Regions from separate parts of the Cellvibrio zantedeschiae genome, predicted to be linked through region 3. Evidence: predicted binding sites of a transcription regulator. Region 3 holds the regulator's gene; each other region holds the start of a gene.

Region 1 (5,107 bases), on a different contig from region 3:
ACCCTAAAACATCTTGCGGCCGATGGCGATTATGTCGCCGCACACTGGCACCTCTCCGCTAAACCTGACAATGAATTTAATGGTAAAGCGGTTGTAGATCTCTACAGGGTAGCGGGCAATAAAATTATCGAGCATTGGCACTTGTCTGCAAACCTGAGCGATACCACTGTTAGCGGAAACTCGCTCTTTAGTGATCTCTATAAATATACGGGCACCAAGCCCGTAGCTACACAAGATTCAGAGGCCGCTAATAATCAACTCGTTACTTCGACATACCTGGGCCTATTCAACGATAAAAACCTGAGTTTGATTGACCAGAACATCGCGCCAAGTTACCTCCAACATAATCCCTATGTCCCCAACGGCAGCGAAGCGCTTAGGAACTTTGTTAACGCACGAACACCGGGAGGATTAAGTTTTTTCGCCACTATATCTGACGATGACCTGGTATGGACCTTTAAAGGCGACGGCAATTTAACCTTGGTAGATATGTTCCGTGTAGATAATAAAAAAATCGTGGAGCACTACGATCTTTTTTAAATAACGATCTTCAACCTCGTCACTCTTGAAGAAATCAACAAAGGAATCAAGGAATAGAATCCTTCTGTTGCAAGACTTGTTAAATCGAAATGGATTGCAAAACCTAAACCTTAATCATTGTTTTCACTGAGGTACTATATGAATAAATTACTTTCTACACCACTTGCCGTTGCGGTAAGTGCTGCATTTATAATGACTGTCGGCCTATCTTCTTGCGCCGCGACTCCAACCAAAGAAACTGCTACCACCCAACAAAGTCAAACTCCAGAGGATGCTGCTCGTGCGGCTGCAGAAAAAAAGAAAGCAGATGAAAAGAAACGTGCGCGCAGCATGCGCGCGCTTCCATCAGGAGGATGCGGCCATTAATGATGGTAGATAAGAATTTTTCTGCTTCTGTTAGCGGTGCGGGCCTTGGCCTGCACCGCAGCTTGCTCGATAAATTGAATCATCTGAGCGCTGAAGATATTAATTTTTTGGAAGTTGCCCCGGAAAACTGGATTAATGTTGGCGGCCGTCTAGGCAAACAACTAAGGTCGTATACTGAAAAATTTCCTTTTGTTTGCCATGGGCTCTCGCTCTCACTGGGAGCACCTGCTCCTTTAAATATCGATTTACTAAAAGCAGTTAAAGTATTTTTACGTCAACACAAGATCCACTACTACAGCGAACACCTCAGCTATTCCGGCGATGCTGGCAATCTCTTCGAATTACTTCCAATACCCTTTACCGAAGATGCTGTGCATTATGTTGCATCGCGTATTCGCCAGGCACAGGATATTCTTGGCCAACGCATTGCGATAGAAAACGCAACCTATTACTACGCCCCCCAACAAGAAATGGCTGAATGGGAATTTATTAACGCCGTAATGTACGAAGCAGATTGCGCTCTATTGTTGGATGTAAACAATCTGTACGTAAACAGTGTTAACCATCAATATGATGCTCTTGAATTTCTGCAAAATTTGCACGGTGAGCGGACTGCTTATATTCATATTGCGGGGCACGACACCGAAAGAGAAAGCTTCTACACAGATACTCATGGCGCCCCTGTAGTGAAAGACGTATGGAGCCTGCTGCAGCTCGCCTATTCATTATTTGGTGTAAGGCCAACCTTACTAGAACGTGAAAATAATATCCCACCAATTAATGCACTCCTACAGGAAATTAATCAAATAATGGAATACCAAACGCTATCAAGCAGTCAAAAAACATGAAATCTTTTCAGCACACTCAACTGGCTTTTACCGAATATCTACGTGGAAACACAAGTGGAGATTCAGCAAACGATAAAAAATCCAGACAAGAAGAAATTTATCGCGATCTGATTTATAAAAATATAAGTCAATGTATTTCAGACGTGTTCCAAACAACGAAAAGCATTATTCCTGAAAGCGAATGGGAGGCAATGATACGTGAATTCATTAAAATCCATCCTTCGCACACGCCTTATTTTTTGGAGATTTGCCAAGAGTTTCTAGCATATTTCGTCAACACTCGAAAATTGCAGCCAACAGATTACCCATTCATTATTGAACTTATGCATTTTGAATGGATTCAATTAGCCATAGATATTGCTGATTTAAGTTTGCCGGAAACAACATGCATCCCAGAGCCTGCAGAAAGCTCGCTTTGGAATGCGTCACCGTTTGTTGTTGGATTGACTTATTCCTACCCCGTGCACATTATTGACAAAGATTATTTGCCCATAGAGCAAACCGCGCAACCAACTTATTTATTGGTACATAGAAAACGAAATGATGATTTGGAAATTTTAGAGACGGACGGTTTAAGCCTACGCATTATTCAATTGCTACAAGCGCATGAAAAAATCAACTATTCGCAAATATTCCAGCTCCTGGCGGAAGAGCTTGATAATCACACTAAAGAAATACTGCTACCAAGAGTCTTGTCCGTATTGCGCACACTTGCGCAAGACGAGCTTATATTCTGCAACCAAACATAAAACAAAAAAAACAGGTACGCATGAGCGATTGATTTAAAAGCTCTTCACTTACAAAGAGCTTTTAGCAGATAGATGAAGACCGGATCAAGAAGCAGAAACTGCTTCTGTTTTTTGCGGAACGTTTAATGCTAGGATTCGTTCCAGGAATTGCGATAAAGCACTAGGCTCTTCATTTTTTAAAGCTGCCTGATCAGCCATTTTTCTGGTTAAATCCAACAACAATTGATGCGGATTAGCAAACTCGCCCGCTACATTTAAAGTAGACAATACATCTTTAATAAAGTCCCCCACTGGCGCCAATTGGTTTGCCAAACTCGGAACTTGTTCGCCTTCCGGTGAAAACGCGCTATAGCTCTCAGCAACCTGTTGAATTTGTACTTGCGATAAATTCAACGCGTAGCTTGCAATTTGTTGATCGTCGTAGCCAAGATTTACCGCTTTATCAAAAACATCATCCAAATTACCTGAGTAAAATTGCCCGGCCAACTTATCCACGCGCCCGAGCAAATCGTTAATCGCATTCAATTCGCTTTCATTCAAATCACCTTCAATTGAAAGCTCAAAATTACTTGCAGAACTTTTACTGGCATTAACCTCGACACCATTTTTATCTTGTGCAGTTGCAACACTCACTCCCAGGCTGGATGATGCGCGAATGCTCACTCTATCACCCTCTTTGGTGATTAATTCGAATTTGAAATCGCGCGCCTCCGCATACTCATAAAGACCTTGTTGTATCGCAATATTATTAATAGAAGCTGGCGTAGCTACATTTGGAAGTGATTCTTTTGGTACTGAAGCATCAGTTTTAACGCCCGAAACAAGTTTTTCTTTTAACGCGTCTATACCGGATAAAACTTGCGAATAGGTATCTTTAAGGTCTGCCTCCACTTCTGGATAAAACATGCTCAAGGCTTTTAACTTTTCTTCCGCTTCGGCAAAGCCTTTCTTAAAGCCCTCTAGCCCCGCCTCTAAACGCGATTGTAATTGTTCCTGAGTTGCGCCTTCAGCAACATCCATTGCTAGACGGCGCTCTATAAAACCCAAAATAGTACCGGCTGCTTTCGTGGCCGTCATCGGCTCTTGATCGCTGTAGGCTGTCGTGGCGACAGCGTCTTTACCAGCAATTTTTTCATAGGCCTGACTGAGCGTGCGGGTTACTAACTTGAGGGCAGATTGACGTTTTTCCTCAATTGGCGGAGCTTCCTTGATTACTGAGGATTTGGATTGAGCGCGAGCTTGATCCTGCCTGCTTAATAATGAAGACGAAGGAAATGCGCCGGAGTTGATTGAAGATAGAGTCATAAAGCACCTGGCCAATGAGAAGTATTAAAGTGAAGCCCCGCTATCTTCGACATCGGCCAGAACACTGAAAACTAAAAGACTTTTTAGTGTCACTTTTAACGTTTATTTATAACCAAAACACCAATCATGCTAGCGCCCAAAGTTAACGCCCCTTTTGTATCCCAAAAAATATTGGCAATACCGGCAGGCGTTTAATGATCTCAAACATCAATATACAACCGCTGATGACCATCAAGATAATAAGCATTGGCTCCCAAAAACCTCCGAGAGTTTTCGGCACCAGAAAATAGGCAATCGCAATAATTAAGGTTTGATGGACGATATAAAAGCAGTAAACGCCGCGATTCAAATAACGCAGTATCGGATTGCTGTTATGAAAACAATGCTGCGCCCACGCGATAAGCGTAAGCATCCAAAACCACCCGTTGGCGGTCCAGAACAATCGGTTGATGCTCTTGGCAATACCACCATCACCCAAAGAGCCTCCATTAAAGGAAAACAGGATATAGCTGAAGGTGATTGCTGCTGTAACAAGGAAATGCCAGCGCAAACCAGCAAAGCGATTCCAAACCAGAGGCATTCTCACCAACACAAAACCAATCAAAAACACCAGCAATGAACGTGCGTGATTAAACCAATCCTGTACAAAGTTATGCGTAACAGGATTTTTTTCGTCTAGCCACAACCCTAGAAAATAGGAAATCATTATTGGAAGAACAATCACTACAGACATTGGCGTTTGTTTCGCAAACGCATTCCTTAGAGGCATTAGCCGAGACGACATCAGCAAAGGGTAAGCTGCCCACACAATCAGACTGTAAGCTAATAAATAAAGCAAAAACCAAAGATGATTCCAGGTTAAATGCATAGAACCCAGGGTTTTATGGTCAGCAAACTCGGGGCTGTTTTGATCGAGGTATGCATACCAAAAATGCCAGTAGTTGGGGCAATTGATGATGCCTTTGCTGTTCGCCTCCACGTACACTTGCGGAACCACAACTACCAGCATCCCGAATAACAAGGGCAAGAGCAGAATCGGCACACGCTTAACAATAAACTGCCACCACGACTGGCTTGCCAATAGAAATGACACAGCCGCGCCACTAATCATAAATAGCAAAGACATCCGCCACTGGTTCGACCACAACATAATATTGGTAAGGAATTTACTGGTGTAAGTACTTTTGTAATGCCAACCCCAACCTTCGACATAAAGCATACCGACGTGGTAAAAAATCAATAGCCCAAAAACCATCACACGCAACCAATCCAACTCGATCAAACGTTTCCGGGTAATTT
Region 2 (5,107 bases), 830 kb from region 3:
GCAACGGTTAAAATCTGAGCATCATCGGAAGACACATAAATCTCATCGAATATTTGCGCAGCTTGAGCCGCATGGATTGTGTGCGACAACAAGGGTTTTCCCGCAAGATTAGCGATATTTTTTTGCGGAATGCCTTTTGACCCACCGCGAGCGGGAATGAGAGCAATCGTTTTTGCCATAGGAAATCCAGACTTAAATTCTTTATAGATTATAGTCAGCAAATCATATGCCAAACGGATTTTTATAGAAATGCTGTTAGGTTGATTAATCCGACAGCTTAGCGCAACAAACTCAGGACTCGAGGTTAGAGCTTTGCGGTTTAGCGTTTTTTAGGCAAAGGAAAATGGACTGCAATAAACAAACGAATTTATTGCAGGAACATAAAAATAGATGATTAGCTATCGTTAGACGAAGCACTTAGCGCTTTGAAAGCACCAGTGAGGAAGGTACCCGTTGATTTAAGGCTACGCACAATGCTTTCCATCGCACTAAATTGCGATTGCAATCTAGCGCGGTAAGATTTGCTGCGGCGATCAACAGCTGTTAAATCAGTTTTTACTTTATCAACATCTTTAGTGAGGCTGGTTTCACGGGTTTTAATCAGGCCATTGGTTTTCAGGAAATTATCAATTAAGCCAGTAAAGGTAGTGGCAAAACCACGCGAGAAAGTAATTTTCCCACTAGTTGCACCAGCGTTTATTTGCATGTTCAAACCTTCTGCCTTACTACCCAAAGCCGGCAAGAGAACATTTCCGTAACCGAACGCGGCTACACCGTCAACAGTACCTGCTACATCAGTACCTGAAGTGCCGGTGGCAACACTAATTCCCATATCTGCCATATCAGCACTTGCAGCGGTAATCGCAAATTTACTGCTTGAGCCATAAGACGCAGAGGTAAATTCCAGTTTTTGCGTGGTGGTATTGAACACTACACTCACCACCGCTTTGGCAGCAGAAATAGCGGCATCGGCATTAATACGTGATTGTAAATCTGCAGCCAGCTCGGCACCGGTTGCGTAGGTTTTTGTTGGCAATGTAATTGAGGATGCTGCGATACCATCTAGTGCAGCGGTAAATGAATAGGTTTTACCCGTTGTGTCCAATGGGAAAGTTGAAACCATTGCGCCCGCTGTTAATTGACCTTTGGATGGCTGAGCAGTAATTACCACATTGTAAGAGCCGGGGACACTTTTATCTGTATATTTGGTGACGCTGATTTGAGCATTGTCTGAAGAAGTTTTAGGCACAAACAAATCGCGTACAGACTCAAAGTTTTTATCCATAGCCGAACGAAAACTGGTTGTTGCAGTTGAATCATCAATCTTTAAGGTGCCGTCTAACTCTGTGCGAATACCAAGACTGGCAAATGTGTTAAAACTGCCACCCAAACCACCAACTGCAGCGTTCAACTGACTGCGAACTTGTTGTACCAAATTTTTGGCCATAGGGTCCTGGCGCAAACTGCCGTATTCATTCTTCTCTTTATCAAAACCAATTAACTTTCCGCTATCTGCAAGGAAAGTGTTATATGCAGAAACAAAATCGCGAATCGCTTTTTCGGCAATAGTTTTATCGGCAGTCACGCCGATATTGACTGTTTCAGTTGTGGATTTATTAAATAAATCGAATTCCAAACCATCTATCACGTCAGTTATGTGGTTGTTGGAGCGGCTCAAACTCATGCCATTTACACGCAACAAAGCGTCTTTACCTTCTTGTTGCTGGGTAAGGCTGCGCGTGGTTTGGTTAAAGTTAAAACTCGCCAGCCCTAAAGCACCGGGAGTTTCAGTAGCAGTGATTTCAACTTCGTTGCTCGCGCCTGAGGGACCGGTTACCAAAAGTTTGAAATTGGAACCTTCAGCGACAATGCTGGCTTTAACGCCCAGATTAGATTTGTTAATAGTGTCGCGCAAACCAACCAAAGAGTTGTTACTGTCATCAATCGTGATAGTGCCACCATTTTTAGTACTATCCACGGTAAAAGTATCAACGGCGTTATTCCAGCTGCCAAACCGAATCGCCAGGGTGCCCTTGCCTATAGTCGCTGTCTGGGAGCTAAAGTTACCTGAGCTTACGGATTGTGCCTGGGCAATTTGGTCAACATTGATGCTGTATTCACCAACGGATGCTTTGGCATCTAACTTAGTAATACCGAGCAAAGTTGTATTAGGTACAGAGGTAGATTTTGCGTTAAAAGTATCTGCATTGCCCAAGGCACCTGCCGCAGTTTCCAATTTGGAAAAGGCAGAACGCAAAAGGCCAAAGTCTGAAATTTGAGTTTGAAGTAGGGTTTGCTTGGTGTTGAGCCTGTTGGTTTCAGGCAACTTGTTCACGTCTACCAGCTTATCAACAAGCGAAGCCGTATCAATACCTGAGCCTGAACCCAGAGAACTGATGATGGTTGCACCAGTATTCGTCGGTGTGGACGATGTCGATGAAACGCCGGATGTAGCCATAGGTAGTCACCTTAAAACAATTTCGCTATCAGGTTAGCGGCAATTCTTGAATAAACTTTAGCCTAGATAACGCCCAAAAGTGTAAATTTTAAATAGCGCGAACCGGATACCAAACGGTAATAACTTGCCGATCCATATCTACTTGAGCGGTCAGTATCTGCCTGCAATCACCACTTTTTAGACTATTTTGCCGCCATTTAGCGCAGCATCAAGCTTTACCAAGACAAATGCACAGACCGCACCACTTTTGATTTTACTTATATCGATTTCGATAAATTCTTAGGGAATCCCCGTGCGTTAAGCCATATTAATGGCATCAAGATGGTATGATTCGCCCGCCAATCCTCATCAATCACTCGACCAGATTGCACATGCCATTAAACACACACACGCTCAAAAAACTAACCCCACTTATCAGTTTGGTTTTATTTGGTCTTGCCGCTTATGGCGTACATCACCAAATTGCAAACTACGGTTGGAGCAACCTTTGGGTGGATCTTTTCGCTACCCCATTCCAAACACTCGAAGCCATGTTTTTTATGAGTATTTTTGGCTACGTTACCTTGAGTTTATGTGAGTGGATTGCAATTCGTTATACAACAGAGAAGCTTAATTATCGATTTATTTTGTTAGGGTCTTTTTTAAGCAATGCTATTAGCCACAACGTGGGCGCATCACCCATTACTGGTGGTGCAATTCGTTACCGGTTTTACAGTGAATGGGGATTGAGTAATAGCGCTATTGCAAAAATTACTGTTTTTGGCACCTTGAGTTACTTTTTAAGCGCTTTTACCTTATTGATTATTGCTTATCTGGTTGAATTTAATTCGATTCCCATCGAATCAGCCGTAGCTAAAAATACCGTTAATTTATTATTAATCATAGGTATGGTTTTTATCGCGGGGTGGATAGCGCTTTCCTTCTTCAGCAAAAATCAATTCACTATTGGCAAATTTAGCATTTCGCCACCAACGCCAGCTTTAGCGTTCCAACAAATTGCAGTCGGCGCTATTGATCTTAGTATTGCTGCCATAGTGCTTTACATTCCCTTGTTGAATTTTACCGACATCAGCTTCAGTGAATTTTTAATTTATTACGTGGTAGCGCAGTTATTTGGTTTGATTAGCCAGGTACCGGGCGGCATAGGTGTATTTGAAAGTAGCTTTATGTTTTTGGCAGGCAGCCGCTTTCCACCAGAACAACTTTTATCGGCGTTGATTATTTACCGAATTGTTTATTACATAGTGCCCTTAATTTTTGCGGGTGTACTAATTGCCGCTTATGAAACTAAAAGCCATCGCTTTGTTTACACCTTAAAACTGCATTACATATTTAAACTCATTTACATAGCCACACCAAAAATATTCTCAGTGCTCTTGCTGATTGGCGGTTGTATTTTATTAGCGTCAGGCGCCACACCGGGAATACAGGAGCGTTTGGACTGGTTGCAATTTTTTATCCCACTGCCACTGATTGAATTTTCGCATTTGGTAAACAGCTTGGTAGGCTTAGGCATGATATTTCTCTCACGTGCCGTGAGTATCAAGCTTGACTCAGCTTATTACGCAACCATTATTTTGCTTTGTATCGGGATAGTTGCATCACTGGCTAAAGGCTGGGATTTTGAAGAAGCCTCGGTTTTAGGTTTGATGTTAGTCACCTTCATTCCCGCACGAAAACATTTTTACCGTAAATCGGCCCTCATAAGATTGGAGATTCCCTTTTCGCAATTTTTGGTAGGTGCCGCTATCGTAGGTTTATCTACGTGGTTAGGATTTTTCTCCTACAAAGATGTAGCTTATTCCAATGATCTCTGGTGGCAATTTTCATTAGATAGAGCCGGTGACGCCTCGCGTTTCTTACGTTCGCTGTTTGTTATTTCGGTGGTATGCGGCGGGGTATTGATTTATCGCTTGATGAGCAAAACCACTACTAACTTAACATTACCTACTAAAGAAGAGTTGGACATAGCCACAAAAATTGTTCATGACTCCAACACCACTGATCATCACCTTGTTCTGACCGGCGATAAATATATTTTGTGGAGTAAAACACAAAAAAGCTTTTTGATGTTTGGCGTGACCAATAAATTCTGGATCGCCATGGGCGACCCCGTGGGCGACCCAAATGAATTTGAAGAACTTGTTTGGCGCTTTCGTGAGTCAGCCGACAAAGTTGCTGCGCAAGTAGCATTTTATGAGATTGGGATTCACCAGATACCGCTCTACCTGGATTTGGGTTTAAGCCTTATAAAACTAGGTCAACAGGCACTAATCCCTCTCGATTCTTTTGGCTTGGAAGGTAAAAAACGCCAAAACTTCCGCAGTGCAATTAATAAATATCAACGCGAAGGATTCACCTTTGAAATAGTTTATGCAAATCAAGTCGACACTATTTTGCCAAACTTAAAGCGCATATCTGACGCTTGGTTAAAAGAAAAAAACGCCAAGGAAAAACGTTTCTCTTTGGGTTTCTTTAACGAAGAATATTTAAGGCACTGCGAACTTGCCGTTGTTAAAAAGGATGGCGAAATTTACGCCTTCTGTAATTTGTGGGCACTAAATAATAGACGACAAATTTCCATTGACCTTATGCGCTACTTGCCTGGCACACCTAACGGCATTATGGAATATTTAAATATTAGCCTTG
Region 3 (5,107 bases):
TTTCCTGCAATAGCCAAGAGCAAATGTTGAAAGCCTCTGTCCACGCTTACGGCGCTGCGCGCTTGCAAGGTTGTGTACTAACCAAGTTAGATGAAACTGCCAGCATGGGTGAAGCCTTAGGGGTGGTTGCGCAAAATCGTTTGCCTGTGGTGTATACAACTGATGGTCAGGATATCCCTAAAAATATTGAAGTAGCGCGTGCGCATCAATTGGTGGCTAAGGCTGTGGCACTTTTGAAAACCAACCCGGCTTCGGCGGTTTCTTAAAACAAATCCCCCTCGGTCCCCCTTTTCCAAAGGGGATGTAAAAGTGCCTTAATGTGTTTGTGGCACTGATCAACCCCCTTTGAAAAGGGGGTCGCCGCAGGCGGGGGGATTTTGCTTTTGAAATTACAAAACCAGTTATAAAAAGTCAGTAACAATCCAAATCAGTATCTATACTCAGTTCACAAATTTAGATTTAGGCCGGTTGTTGGAGTTAATAATCAATGCGCCCAGTACAAGTTATCGCCGTGTCCGGCGGCAAAGGCGGAGTCGGCAAAAGCAATATTTCCGTGAACCTCAGTATCGCCCTGGCGGAAATGCGCCGGCGCGTAGTCCTGTTTGATGCCGACCTCGGGTTGGCGAATGTCGATGTTCTTCTCGGCTTAAAAGCCACTCATACACTCGCTGATGTGCTTGCAGGCACTCATTCATTAATGGATGTTTTGGTTAATGGTCCAGCGGGTATCAAGATTGTTCCAGCTTCGTCCGGCGTGCAGCGCATGGCCGAGTTAAGTGCTGCTGAGCATGCCGGTTTAATCAACGCTTTCAATGAGTTAAGCGATCAAGTTGATGTGCTTATTATAGATACGGCTGCCGGTATTTCAGATACAGTTGTCAGCTTTGTGCGCGCTGCCAATGAGGTTGTTGTAGTCGTTTGCGATGAACCTTCTTCCATTACAGACGCCTACGCGCTCATCAAACTTCTTAACAAAGAGTACAACATGCAACGCTTCCGCGTGATCGCGAATATGACGCGCAATCCGGCGGAAGGCACCAGCATGTTTAACAAACTGAATACCGTGTGCGAACGCTTCCTCGACGTAACCCTGCAGTTCGTTGGCCAGGTTCCCTTCGATGAAGAAGTACGTAACGCCGTACGCAAACAAAAAGCCTTGCTGGAGTTTGCACCTACTTCTAAAGCCGCCGTTGCGATTCGTGGTTTGGCGCAAACCGTGGACAAGTGGCCGTTGCCGAGCGGTCCTAGCGGGCGTCTGGAATTTTTTGTAGAACGTTTACTTCGTGCGGCGAATGACCGCTACTGAGTATGACTTATGGCCGCAGTTGATAGGTTAGCCATGTACGATAAAACGGAGCAAAGCCTTCACAACGCGCGCATTGAAGAGTTTGCGCCCCTCGTGAAGCGCATCGCCTACCACATGATGATGCGTATGCCTGCCAGCGTGCAGGTAGACGATCTTATTCAGGCTGGAATGATTGGCCTGATCGAAGCTGCACAAAAATACGATTCCTCCAAAGGCGCCAGTTTCGAAACCTATGCCGGTATCCGCATTCGCGGTTCCATAGTCGATGAAATGCGCCGTGGCGACTGGGCTCCGCGCTCGGTTCACCGCAATTCCCGCCGTATTGCCCAAGCCATTAAAGCTGTAGAAGCCCGCACGGGTCGCGATGCCCAGGATGCCCAAATTGCTGCCGAGCTTGAGGTGAGCCTGGAGGAATATCACTCCATGCTGCAAGACTCCAACTGCAGTCGTCTTTACAGCTATGAAGAAACCTTCGGCGAAGAAGACAGCAATATAGATGCAAGCGAAACCAGCAGTGCATTCGCCAGTCCTTTTGAAGGTTTGCAGCGCGAAGGCTTAAAGAAAGCGCTCGCCTCCGCTATTAGTCAGTTGCCCGAACGCGAACGCATGGTGCTTGCTCTCTACTATAACGAAGAGCTCAACCTTAAAGAGATTGGGTTGGTGCTGGGGGTGAGCGAATCGCGCGTTAGCCAAATTCATAGCCAGGCTGCCTCGCGGTTGAAATCGCGTTTGGCGGGTTGGCAGTCGCAGGGTTAAAAGCATTACCCCCCAACGGCAACGCAGGAGTAGGTGCCGTGGAGGTTGCTTGTCATGCAAACACTTCGAACAAATAAAGCTCAATAAGTAATTAAAAAAGTTTTTTAACGTCAGAAAACTGGCTAGATCGCCAACACTGGCTAGACTAACAGTAAACGAAATTCCTGTAGGTGTGACGGAGGTTGCTTTGGATAAGAACATGAAAATCTTGATTGTCGATGACTTCTCGACGATGCGGCGGATCATTAAAAATCTGCTGAGAGATTTGGGTTTTTCAAATACCCATGAAGCGGATGACGGCATGACAGCATTGCCCATGCTCAAGAGCGGTGACTTCCAGTTTTTGGTAACAGATTGGAACATGCCTGGCATGACGGGTATTGATTTGCTGCGCGCTGTGCGTGCCGACGAAAAACTCGCCACCTTGCCGGTGCTTATGGTTACTGCAGAAGCCAAGCGCGACCAAATTATTGAGGCAGCACAAGCCGGGGTAAATGGTTACGTCGTAAAACCTTTTACGGCGCAGGCGCTTAAAGAAAAAATTGAAAAAATATTTGAGCGTGTTGGCTAACAAAAAAACGTTTTGCTGCCACAACCTAACAATAAGGCATATCCATGGCATCCGAGATATTAGTCGATCCTAACAACGAATTGTTCATTGCCGAACTCAAAGAATGTGCAAAGCTGTTAACGGAAAAATTGCAAGGCAATCAGTTTGAAGAAGCTTCTGCGCTTATTCAAAGTATTACTGAATCACGTGATCGCCATATTTTTCAAACGGTGGGTAAATTAACTCGCGGTTTGCACAATGCTATTGTGAATTTCAATGTAGATGCTGATCTCAGCAAGCAGCCTCCAAAAATTGAAGGTTCAGATATTCATGACGCATCTAATCGTTTGAATTACGTTATTGAACTTACGCAAAAAGCAGCAGAGAGAACCATGGATATGGTTGACGAAGCTGCACCAATTGCAGCAAATCTTGGTCAGGAAGCCAGCTTGTTGCGAAATGATTGGGCACGCTTAAAACGCCGCGAAATGTCTGCCGATGAATTCCGTGAATTGTACGAGCGTATGGATGGTTTTCTCGGGCAAATGGAAGTAGGCACCGAGCGTTTGAACAAAAGTTTACAAGACATTGTGCTCGAACAAGGCTTTCAGGATTTAACCGGCCAGGTATTAAAGCGTGTTATAGGTTTAATCAAAGACGTTGAAAAAGATTTAGTCGATTTAGTGCGCATGGCTGGTCAGGTTGAAGAAATCACCGGCATCGTCGATAACTTGGATGGCGAGCAAAATATCGATGACTTAATTGAAAAACGTAAGCACGAGGCTGAAGGCCCACAAATTAATAAAGAACGTGAGAACGTAGTTTCCGGTCAGGATGAAGTTGATGACCTTTTATCCAGTCTCGGTTTCTAGAGCCAAATGTTTTTGGGGAATAGCTGAATGAGTTTTGGTGATGACGAGGATATTCTTCAGGACTTTTTAGTTGAAGCAGGCGAAATTTTAGAGCGCCTCTCGCAACAACTAGTTGATCTTGAACAGCGTCCTGATGATAAAAATTTATTAAACGCGATTTTTCGTGGATTTCACACTGTAAAAGGTGGGGCTGGCTTTTTGTCGCTCACACCTATGGTGGAATGCTGTCATCTCACTGAAAACCTTTTCGATATTTTGCGCAACGGTAAACGCGAAGTTACCTCTGAATTAATGGATGTGGTGCTCCAGGCACTCGATAGTGTTAAAGACCAATTTGATATTGTAACTGCACGCGGTGAGTTACCGCCTGTTGATCCGCATTTAATCCATGCGCTGGAACGTTTGGTTTCCTGCGAAGATTTAAATGAACCTGCAGCGGAAGTAGAAGTTGCTGCTCCGCAAGAAGTTTACGTAGAAGCCCCAGCTGTTGTTAGCACTGCTCAGGGTGATATTACTGACGACGAATTTGAAAAGTTATTAGACGCAATAAATCAAACGCCTTCAACAACGCCACCTGTTCAAGCTGCCGCACCCGCTCCTGTAGCAGATGCAAGCAGTGATGAAATTACTGAAGACGAATTTGATGCGTTACTCGATCAACTTCATGGCAAAGGAAAAGCACCCAACGCAAAAGTTGCGGCTGCTCCAACTCCTGTTGCAAGCGTCCCTGCTGCAGCCGCCACACCTGCTCCCGCAGCATCGGCAGGGGACGAAATTACTGACGATGAATTCGAAGCTTTGCTCGATCAGCTTCACGGCAAGGGCAAAGGGCCTGGTATAGATGCACCCAAAGCTCCTGCAGAAAAACCTGTTGCAGCCGCACCTGTGTCAGCCGCACCTGCGGCAAGCGGCTCAGATTTAATTAACGATGACGAATTCGAAGCGCTGTTAGATCAGTTGCACGGCAAAGGCAAAGCGCCAACTTCAGCAAGTGTTGCTGCGACCAAGCCGACAGCTCCTGTTGCACCCGTTGCGGCCAAACCAGCTGCTGCGCCAGCTCCAAAAGCGGAAGCGCCTAAACCGGCCACACCTTCGCCAGCTGCGCCAAAGCCCGCTACACCTCAGCCAGCCGCACCTAAAGCAGAAGCACCGAGGCCATCTGCTGCACCAGCGCCCGCGCCCGCAGCTGCGGATAAAGAAGGGCCTGCTGCTGTTGAAACCACTGTACGTGTAGATACCCAGCGTCTCGACGATATTATGAATATGGTTGGCGAATTGGTATTGGTACGTAACCGTTTGGTGCGTTTAGGTAATACCTCGACTAACGAAGCTTTAGTAAAAGCTGTAGCAAATTTGGATGTGGTGACTGCAGATTTACAAACATCCGTAATGAAAACACGGATGCAGCCCATCAAAAAAGTATTCGGGCGTTTCCCGCGCGTTGTACGCGATTTGGCTCGCCAACTGAAAAAAGAAATCAATCTTGAATTAGTTGGTGAAGAAACTGATCTCGACAAAAATCTGGTAGAGGCGCTTGCAGATCCGCTGGTGCACTTGGTGCGCAACTCGGTAGATCACGGTGTTGAATTTCCGGATGTGCGCGAAGCTAATGGTAAATCTCGT

The links. Region 3 encodes FliA, which starts transcription of late flagellar genes. Its sites were predicted from a motif close to TAAAGTTATNNNNNNNNCGGCCGATANCC; they were not measured.
Region 1: IE104_RS11120 (DUF5610 domain-containing protein) is a predicted target of FliA. The motif match lies at 3,856-3,884, and genes of this name have one in related genera.
Region 2: fliD (flagellar filament capping protein FliD) is a predicted target of FliA. The motif match lies at 2,490-2,518, and genes of this name have one in related genera.

The regions. Positions count from the first base shown of each region.
Region 1 covers NZ_BMYZ01000002.1:69,600-74,706, reverse strand. Annotated here, with positions in the region: gene IE104_RS11140 (nuclear transport factor 2 family protein) at 1-540, shown strand, start outside; gene IE104_RS11135 (hypothetical protein) at 679-906, shown strand; gene IE104_RS11130 (HvfB family MNIO-type RiPP peptide maturase) at 906-1,754, shown strand; gene IE104_RS11125 (HvfC family RiPP maturation protein) at 1,751-2,503, shown strand; gene IE104_RS11120 (DUF5610 domain-containing protein) at 2,588-3,808, opposite strand; gene IE104_RS11115 (acyltransferase family protein) at 3,951-5,107, opposite strand, start outside.
Region 2 covers NZ_BMYZ01000001.1:1,898,382-1,903,488, forward strand. Annotated here, with positions in the region: gene IE104_RS08450 (acylneuraminate cytidylyltransferase family protein) at 1-179, opposite strand, end outside; gene fliD (flagellar filament capping protein FliD) at 395-2,458, opposite strand; gene mprF (bifunctional lysylphosphatidylglycerol flippase/synthetase MprF) at 2,830-5,107, shown strand, end outside.
Region 3 covers NZ_BMYZ01000001.1:1,069,980-1,075,086, forward strand. Annotated here, with positions in the region: gene flhF (flagellar biosynthesis GTPase FlhF) at 1-266, shown strand, start outside; gene IE104_RS04730 (MinD/ParA family protein) at 488-1,306, shown strand; gene IE104_RS04735 (RNA polymerase sigma factor FliA) at 1,340-2,062, shown strand; gene cheY (chemotaxis response regulator CheY) at 2,250-2,633, shown strand; gene IE104_RS04745 (protein phosphatase CheZ) at 2,678-3,484, shown strand; gene IE104_RS04750 (chemotaxis protein CheA) at 3,512-5,107, shown strand, end outside.